Flectobacillus major DSM 103: one gene and its partners. The protein of the gene in region 1 interacts with the protein of each later gene in a pairwise test. Links are inferred from orthologs where the notes say so. Each region holds a gene or a part of one and is shown in the gene's direction. Other genes may lie near its edges. The genes, in order: ftsA, ftsZ and FLEMA_RS0134920.

Region 1 (2,990 bases):
ATTAGTTCGGTGGTTGTTGGGGCACCTAGTGAAAGCCCCGAAGGCAAACCTTTTAATCGAATTAACTTTAAGAAAATAGAACAAAAAGTACTTAAAAATCCGCTTGTTAAGTCATGTCAAGTACATCGTGATTTAAGTGGAGATATGACAATATCAGTTCAAGAACATACGCCTATTGCCAGAGTTATCAATGCCAAAACGTCCAATCACCTACAAAATGATAATTATGTAGCAGAAGATGGAACGTTTATTGGTGTTTCACCACATTATACCGCTAGGGTTTTGTTGCTTTCGGGGGGCTATCTCGACAACAAGACATCTCTGCAAGATAGTAAAAGTAAATCGATTATAGACTTGGTGAAGTTTATTCGAGCCGACGATTTTTGGCGTGCTCAAATTGCCCAAATTATTATTGAAAAAGATGGTGGAATTACATTATTACCCGAAATAGGTAGCCATCTGATAGAGTTTGGTTTGGCAATAGACCTTGAAGTGAAATTTAAGAAAATAAAAATATTATATCAAGAGATTCTTCCAGTAAAAGGCTGGGAAACGTATAAAAAAATTAGTGTAAAATACAGGAATCAGATTGTTTGTGAATAGGGTTTTTCAGGGGAGACCACCATGTGCTGTACTTAGAACTAAAAATCATACAAATGAGTTTAGTGATATAGTATTATTACATATTTTAATTCTAATCTGAAAAGCCACTAAAACTTCTAAATCCCATGAGTGAGATTATTGTTGGATTGGACATAGGCAGCAAGCAGGTAAGCGTTGTAGCTGGTAGGCTCGACAACTTGGGAAAGTTGGAGATACTTGGTTTGGGTAAAGCCGATACCACGGGGCAGGTTTCTAAGGGGGTTGTCTTGAATGTGAATAAAACTATTGAGGCTGTCAGAAATGCTATTGAACAGGTAGAAGTACAGGCCAATATAGATATTCGTGGCGTAATAGCAAGTGTTGCAGGGCCCAATATTATTGGTACTAAACACAAGGCAATGATTACTCGTAACACCTCGGGCGAGGAGGTTACTGTAACTGATGTTGACCAAGTTGCGAGTGATGCCGAACGTACTTTTATTTCTCAAGGAAATTCTATTGTACATACGCTTCCTCAAGAATACGTGGTAGATTCAAGCACTGGTATTCAAGAACCTGTTGGTATTAGCGGCCTAAAACTGCAAGGTGATTTTCTTATGATAACATCACCTACTTTGGCATTGGACAAAACCAAGCGTTGTATCGAACGTGCCAAAGATAAAATGGAGATTGAAGGCGGATTAGTATTCTCGCCTTTGGCTGCTTCATTGGCAGTTTTATCAAACCAAGAAAAAAAGAGTGGCGTTGCCCTTGTCGACATTGGTAGTGGAACAACCGAAATTGTTATTTTTTACAAAAATATTGTTCGCTATATTTCGGTACTTCCTTTTGCTGGCGATATTATTTCGGCCGATATTGAGCAAGGTTGTAATGTGTCAAACGAACACGCCGAAGTCCTAAAAGTTAAGTTTGGTAATGCTCTTGCTTCTCAAGTACCATTTGAGGAAACTATTTCTATTCCTGGTATCAATGGCCGTAAACCGAAAGTTGTATCAGTCAAAAACTTGTCGATTATTATCGAAGAGCGCTTGAAAGAAATAGCTGCATTGGTTGTCGCCGAAATTAGCCGTTCGGGCTATGGCAATCGTTTATCTTGTGGTATTGTACTTACAGGTGGAAGTGTCCAAATGCCTAACATTTGTGAGCTGTTTGAACGTGTAACAGGTCGTGATGTAAGAATTGGATATCCAAACGAAAACCTCGGAAAAAGCCTTACCGAAGAAATCAAAAATCCTGTTTATGCTACCGCAGTAGGATTGGTTTGGAATGGTATTCGCTCTGTAGATGACCGTGAAGATAGCTATAAAGAGCTTCGCAAGTCTGCTCCTAAGGTATCTACAATCAGCCCAATACAACCTTCTACTAATGGACGACCTACAAAAAAAGAGGTTGAAAAAGATGATAGGGAAAAAGAAAAGAAAAATGGCGGTTGGGGTATTTTGAACGGATTGAAAAAAATAGGAACCAAATTACTTGGCGACGACCTCGGCGATTCTGATAAGTACTAATTATTATTTTACCCAAAGACAATCCTTACGAAGATATTTTAAACTATAAAAATCTTCTTTATAAAAAAGTCAGCGTATATCTATATTTTTTTGGTATAGATAGGAATGTACGAACCGACAAAAATAGCAATAAAACTTACCAATAAACCTACCAGCGAAGCTGGAATAATGGTTTCGTAAACAAAATTGCAGACAAACCATGTACCAAACCCCAATGTCATAGAGGCGATACAACCCAAGGCATTTGCTTTTTTCCAGTACAAACCTACTGTTAAAGGTACAAATAGTGAAACCAAACTAAAGGCCGATGATTCGCCCACTAGCTCGAAAATATTTTGTCGTGCAGTGGCCATCCAGATACTTGAGAAGGTTACTAGTACTACCGATACTCGTATAGTAAGTAATAGCTGCTGGTCGGTAATACGAGGAAAATGGGGCTTGACAAGGTTTTCGCCAATAACCGATGCAGGGGCGAGTATTGCACCACTGGTAGTACTGAGAACGGCTGAAATTAAAGCTCCAAAAAATAAAATTTGCATAAAGGTACTGGTATGCTCAATCACCATGTTTGGAATAATCATGCGTTGATCTTTAGCCATTAATTCTGGATGTAGATACTTGGCTATCAGTGCAATTAATAATGGAAGAAAGGCGACGCTAATATATAATACCCCTGCCGTAATCGATGATTTTACAGCAGTGTCTTCGTCTTTTGATGCCATTACTCGTTGAAAAATATCTTGTTGTGGAATAGACCCCAGTCCAACAGTAATCCATGCGGTAAAGTACTCGGCCGAACTGAGCCATGTAAATTCGTGTGGAATAGGTCTGAAAAAGCCTGTAGGTGTTTGTGCCAAAACAGGCTGAAGCCCTCCTGTT
Region 2 (3,015 bases), 150 kb from region 1 along the record:
GATTCGTGGGATTTAGCTCAGGGAGCATTGGATAACGGTATTGGCTCATTTTCTATCCTAGATGTAGCTCGTGCATTTCAGGCCCTAGGTATCAAACCTAAACGTACTATTGAATTTGTGATGTTTATGGGCGAAGAAGAAGGCCTGTTAGGCTCAAAGGCTATGATTGAGAAAGCCAACAAAAGCAATACCCTCGATAAAATCGCCTTCATGTTTAACCTTGATATGGCTAACAATGCCAATGGCTTCAACACATCTGGTCGTGGAGAAATGGTAGACTTGTTTACTAAAATAGGAGCGGTGATTCAAAAGGTAGACCCAGCTTACAAAAACACAGTTATTAATCAAGCGGGCCTACACTCCGACCACCAAAGCTTTATGCTAGAAGGTATTCCGACGGCTTCGCCTATTGGTAGTATTGCTCCTGATGCCGTAGGGTGTTATCATGCCAACTGTGATAGCTTTGATTTAATCAAGAAAGATGAAATGCTAAATACTGTGCGTTATACCGCTATGATGCTGTATGCCATAGCCAATACCGAGGCAATTCCTGCAAAAAAACTAGACTATTATGCAACTCGTGACTTTTTTATTAAGCAAAACTTGAGAAAAGAATTAGAGCTAGGACGTGAGTGGAAATGGGGAACAGTTGAATAATAGATTTTTTTTATTAAATTTATCTCAAACAATGCCACTGATAAGGTTACGAAGAACTTAATTTTATTCGTAAATTTGAAAATTAATGAAGTAGAATCCCATAAAGTCCTACAATTAGCATAACTCCTTACTTAAAACAGTATAATCCTTAACCTTTATAAAAGTATGGCATTTTTTGATCATAATATCGAACTCAAGGATGATAAGCCTTCAAACATTATCAAAGTCATAGGTGTAGGCGGTGGCGGTAGTAATGCCGTTCGCCATATGTATGACATGAAAATTCAGGATGTTGATTTTATCGTTTGTAACACCGACTTACAAGCCTTGAACGACAATTCTGTTCCTACCAAATTACAATTAGGAGCAATATTGACAGAAGGTTTGGGTGCGGGAACAGAGCCAGAACAGGGTAAATTAGCTGCCGAAGAAAGTGCTGCCCAAATTACGGCCTTGCTAGAAGGAAATACCAAAATGGTATTTATTACAGCAGGTATGGGAGGGGGTACTGGAACGGGGGCTGCTCCTGTAATAGCAAAAATTGCAAAGAGTTTAGATATTTTAACGGTTGCCATTGTTACAGCCCCTTATTCTTGGGAAGGAACAGAAAAAATTGATGCCGCTATGCGGGGTATCGAGGAGCTACAGCGTACTTGCGACACAGTGTTGGTAGTCTTGAACGATAAATTGCTAGAAATCTATGAAGATTTGAATATACTCGAAGCTTTTGAACATGCCGACGATGTATTGGCCAATGCCGCAAAATCGGTTGCAGAAGTAATCACAAAGTCTGGTAAAATCAATGCAGACTTTAAAGATGTGAAAAAAGTACTCAGCAATGCAGGACAAGCTGTCATGAGTACTGCTTCATCTAAAGGACAAAATAGAGCGGCAGAAGTAATTAAAAGTGCCTTGGATTCGCCTTTGCTCAACAACAAAGATATTAAAGGTGCCAAACGTATTCTTGTTACTGTGGCTACAAGTAAAGCCAAAGTAATGGGGGTAAAAGAGCAACAAATTATCACTGATTATATCATGAAAGAAATTGGTGATGCCCCTGCTGGTTTTAAATTGGGCTTTATTATCGACGATGATTTGGGCGAAGAAATGCGAGTGACGGTTATTGCAGCAGGATTTGACCTACCCGAAGATGCACCACTCCCGATTAATTTGAATAATATCAAAGAAGAGGAAAAGAAAACGGTGGTAAAAGCAAAAACTGAAAAAAAGGAAGGTGAAAAAGTAATAACTCCAACACATGTTGTATCAAAACAACCTGTAGTTGTGTACGAAGAAGAAGAGGAGGAAGAAGAACTTGTTGTAGAGGATAAACCTGAAGCAAAACCTATTATGCAATTCAATTTCAAACATGAGGACGATTCGCTGCGTATTCGCAAAATGATAGATGCTTTTTGCCAAAAAACGCCAGCTGAGGCAGATTTAGAAACACCTGCTTACTTGAGATACAAAGTCCAATTGTTGGATATTAGCCAAGTACCAGAAGTTGAGCTGTTTGACCAACCTTTGTACGGATAAATACCGTTGTAGTGAAAATACATACCCTTGTTTAATGTATTTCCATTTTGTTTATCTGCCAAAATCAGTTTGGGTTTTAACTTCAACAGTTATATGATGAAGCTATTAAAATATGGCATTGCAACGGCAAACCGTTCGTAATTCAACCTTCTTATTACAGGTGGTAAAATTCGCTTCTTAGAGTCGAATTTTACCACTTTTTCATTTTCTAATACGCTTATAATTTACTTTGTCAAAAGTGCTAAAATCAAGTGTATCTAAAAAAGCATTTGAAAAATCTGTAATTTTACCAAAGAAAAGACGCTATTCTGCACTTTCGGAGCTACTTTTTGGTAATCATTCACCTTCTAACGTTTGCTGCAAACAATGCCACTAACAAAAGAACAGGTACTTAAACAGTATTTTGGATATGATAAATTTAGACCTTTACAGGCCGATATTATAGATTGGGTGCTGTATGGGCAAGATTGCATGGTGCTAATGCCCACAGGTGGGGGCAAATCGCTATGTTTCCAGATTCCGGCATTGATGATGCAGGGACTCACCATTGTGATTTCGCCTTTAATTGCCCTCATGCACGACCAAGTACAGGCTTTACAAGCCAATGGTGTACCTGCCGCATATATCAACTCGTCACTTGGTAGTTCTGAAAAATCGGCTATCGAACGACAATGCCGTTCGGGCGAGCTGAAGCTCCTGTATATTTCGCCCGAAAAATTATTTGCTAATGGCTATTTAGAATGGATTAAGTCGCTCAATATTAGTATGATAGCCGTAGATGAGTCGCACTGTGTATCGGTGTGGGGGCATGACTTTCGGCCT
Region 3 (3,142 bases), 740 kb from region 1 along the record:
CTACTTTTGAGAGTTCTTCCATGGCAAGAACATACGAAACGGTGTCCATACCACCCCCACCATATTGGGGCGAAACCATCATACCCATGAGTCCCATATTGGCCATTTTTTGTACAAGTTCGTCGGGGAAAAACTCTTTTTCATCACGCTCTATAACTCCTGCCCACAATTCTGTCTGGGCAAAATCACGGGTGGCTTGTTGAACAGCCAAATGCTCTTCTGAAAGCTGAAAGCTTAATCCTTCAAATGTCGTAGTCATAGTCTATTATAAGTCTAATTGATGATATGTAATAATTACTAATTTAATCGACGTTGATACTTACTAACTTTTGTTGCTGTGAATCTTGTTGTTACTTGATTATCTGAACAATAGCCGTTACCAAAGCTATGTCGTATATAAATTACAAAAGCTTAATTATAACATTTCAAATATATAAAATAGTATGCTTGCATACTATTTTTTTGGGAAAAATATTTAAGTCATAAATTTTCGAGCGATAAGGGTAAAATCTCCAACTTTCTATCTAATTTTGCACTTTTACAAGAATATCGTAATAGACTAGCGTTTGGGATAGTGTAAAGTTTTCGATAACTTGCAGAAAATGCTTATGTTAGAGATAGTTTATCAATAGTATTTAGAGGTGCATATACGATATTTCTGAAGATTTTTCGTTTTATGTATTCATTGACACACACAATAGAGCACACCCACTAAGCCCTTGATACACTTATAGATAGATTTTGTTCTGACAATGAGCCTATTAAGTAATTGAATAAATTAGTGATTAAGTGAGTAATTAAGCGTTTGATAATCAGTTGAATGGATAGCTCATTTGTTTTTATTTTGTACAATTACTGACCTTTTAATTTATGGTAATATACCGATTTAAACCACTAGTTTGATTAAAGAAATGTACTCAGTTTGGGAGTACATAGAATGTGACCAGCTAATAACATTTGTTGTTTAGTACAAAATTTAGATTTAAAAAAAACAAGCCAATAAGAACTAATCAAATGGGATTATTTAGTTTCCTGACTTCCGACATTGCTATTGATTTGGGTACAGCAAATACCCTTATCATTCATAAAGATAAAATTGTGGTAGATGAACCATCTATTATTGCTTTAGATAAAGTTACCAATAAAGTATTGGCGATTGGCAATAAAGCGATGCAGATGCACGAAAAAACCAATGAAAATATAAAAACAATTCGTCCTTTAAAAGATGGTGTTATTGCCGACTTTACGGCTGCCGAATTGATGATTCGTGGTATGATTAAAATGATTGATACTGGCAGTCGTTTTTTCACACCTTCGCATCGTATGGTGGTATGTATTCCATCGGGTATTACAGAGGTTGAGAAACGTGCCGTAAAAGATTCATGCGAACACGCAGGTGCCAAAGAGGTATACATGGTACACGAGCCAATTGCTGCGGCTATTGGTATTGGTATCGACATTGAACAGCCCAATGGCTCAATGATTGTAGATATTGGTGGTGGTACTACCGAAATTGCAGTAATTGCTTTGTCGGGTATTGTTTGTGAGGCTTCGGTACGTATTGCGGGCGATGTATTCACGCGTGATATTGTAGATTATATGCGTCGTGAACATAATTTGTTGATTGGTGAGCGTTCGGCCGAATTAATCAAAATTGAGGTTGGGTCGGCTTTGCCAGAATTAGACAACCCACCAGCAGATTACGAAATTCGTGGCCGTGACTTGATGACGGGTATACCGAAAGAAATAAAAGTGACATATTCTGAAATCGCTTATTCATTGGATAAATCTATTTCTAAAATAGAAGAAGCTGTAATGAAAGCCTTGGAAGTGTCGCCACCAGAACTTTCGGCCGATATTTATCATAATGGTATTCACTTGACAGGTGGAGGAGCGTTGTTACATGGCTTGGATAAACGTATTGCCAATAAGACAAAACTTCCTATCCATATTGCCGACGACCCGTTAAGAGCTGTAGTAAGAGGCACAGGCGAGGTCTTGAAGCATCTTGATCATTATAAACCAATTCTTATTTCATAGAAATACTGAATCGGATTAAAGTGAATGAGAGCTTGCATTAAGTCATTCTTTCATTCACTTTTTTTTTGAGAAAACATTGTCATTCTCGTTTTCACAAAGTTTTGAACTTACATCCAACTCGTACAAAATGTATAGACTATTCCAGTTCATTTCAAAGCAACGAGCTTTCATTGTGTTCGTATTATTGGAAGTACTGAGTTTGTGGTTTTTTTATTCTTATAATAACTATCCTAATGCTGTATTTTTTAATACAACTAATTATTATGCAGCACAGGCTCTCAAAACTTCAAATGCCATAAAGGCATATTCCAACCTACAGGATGTCAATAGAGATTTGGCCAATGAAAATACCCGATTGAGAGAAGCGGTTTTAAGAATGCAAGCACAACAGTTGGTGCAGCCCAAGATCAACTACAAAGCTGATTCGGCTGTGGCATCTCGTTTTCATCCTATTGTGGCCAAAGTATTGGATTTGAGTACCAACCAGTTCAATAACTATATTACTATTGATAAAGGTACAGCCGATGGCCTGGCTCCGGGTATGGGGGTGATTTCATCGACAGGGGTTGTTGGCAAAATCAAATCGTGTAGCGAACACCTTTCTAGGGTAATATCGGTTTTGCACTCGGAGTACACGATGTCGGCCAAAGTACGAAGAAATAATGAAATAGGCTCGGTAAAATGGGACGGCAAGAACCCTGATTTTGTAGAAATGACCGATGTGTCGCGTTACAAGTCGGTTCAGGTAAAAGACACAATTGTTACGTCTGATTATAACTATGTATTTCCACCCGATATTACGATTGGATATGTGGCCAATGTTGGTGTAAAAAAAGATATGACTTTTCATGATATTCAGGTGAAGGTTGCAACCAATTTCAACTCGTTGTCGTATGTATACGTGATTAAGAATAAGCTTGAAAAGGAGTTGAAACAATTAGAGGACGTTCCTATGGCCCCTACAACCAAGAAAAAATAAGTCTGATACTCGGTGTAATACCCACTTTTGAAGGTATTCATAGGCTGTATCTTAACTGAAAATCACGACTCAAATCAATGACTCCTCGAAATATTATTCCACAGATTTTAACATTTGTATTTT

The links.
Region 2: the proteins of ftsA (region 1) and ftsZ interact in binary tests that used the Escherichia coli proteins (3 or more experiments, as listed by UniProt). The link is inferred for Flectobacillus major DSM 103 from one-to-one orthologs.
Region 3: the proteins of ftsA (region 1) and FLEMA_RS0134920 interact in binary tests that used the Escherichia coli proteins (3 or more experiments, as listed by UniProt). The link is inferred for Flectobacillus major DSM 103 from one-to-one orthologs.

What each region holds. Positions count from the first base shown.
Region 1 is NZ_KE386491.1:4,387,996-4,390,985, forward strand. Bases 96-2,919 are described here. They hold ftsA (cell division protein FtsA), read left to right. Parts: upstream 96-728; coding sequence 729-2,111; downstream 2,112-2,919. Other genes in these bases: FLEMA_RS73155 (cell division protein FtsQ/DivIB), read left to right, coding at 96-603; FLEMA_RS0148220 (high affinity choline transporter 1), read right to left, coding at 2,192-2,919. In the rest of the region: more of FLEMA_RS73155, read left to right, coding at 1-95; more of FLEMA_RS0148220, read right to left, coding at 2,920-2,990. UniProt on the Escherichia coli protein: Essential cell division protein that assists in the assembly of the Z ring. May serve as the principal membrane anchor for the Z ring.
Region 2 is NZ_KE386491.1:4,232,935-4,235,949, forward strand. Bases 159-3,007 are described here. They hold ftsZ (cell division protein FtsZ), read left to right. Parts: upstream 159-822; coding sequence 823-2,193; downstream 2,194-3,007. Other genes in these bases: FLEMA_RS72690 (M20/M25/M40 family metallo-hydrolase), read left to right, coding at 159-657; recQ (DNA helicase RecQ), read left to right, coding at 2,560-3,007. In the rest of the region: more of FLEMA_RS72690, read left to right, coding at 1-158; more of recQ, read left to right, coding at 3,008-3,015. UniProt on the Escherichia coli protein: Essential cell division protein that forms a contractile ring structure (Z ring) at the future cell division site. The regulation of the ring assembly controls the timing and the location of cell division.
Region 3 is NZ_KE386491.1:3,648,055-3,651,196, reverse strand. What follows is about bases 52-3,027. They hold FLEMA_RS0134920 (rod shape-determining protein), read left to right. Parts: upstream 52-1,014; coding sequence 1,015-2,040; downstream 2,041-3,027. Other genes in these bases: mreC (rod shape-determining protein MreC), read left to right, coding at 2,168-3,019; FLEMA_RS71285 (acyl-CoA dehydrogenase), read right to left, coding at 52-259. Also shown: more of FLEMA_RS71285, read right to left, coding at 1-51; FLEMA_RS0134905 (hypothetical protein), read left to right, coding at 3,097-3,142. UniProt on the Escherichia coli protein: Forms membrane-associated dynamic filaments that are essential for cell shape determination. Acts by regulating cell wall synthesis and cell elongation, and thus cell shape.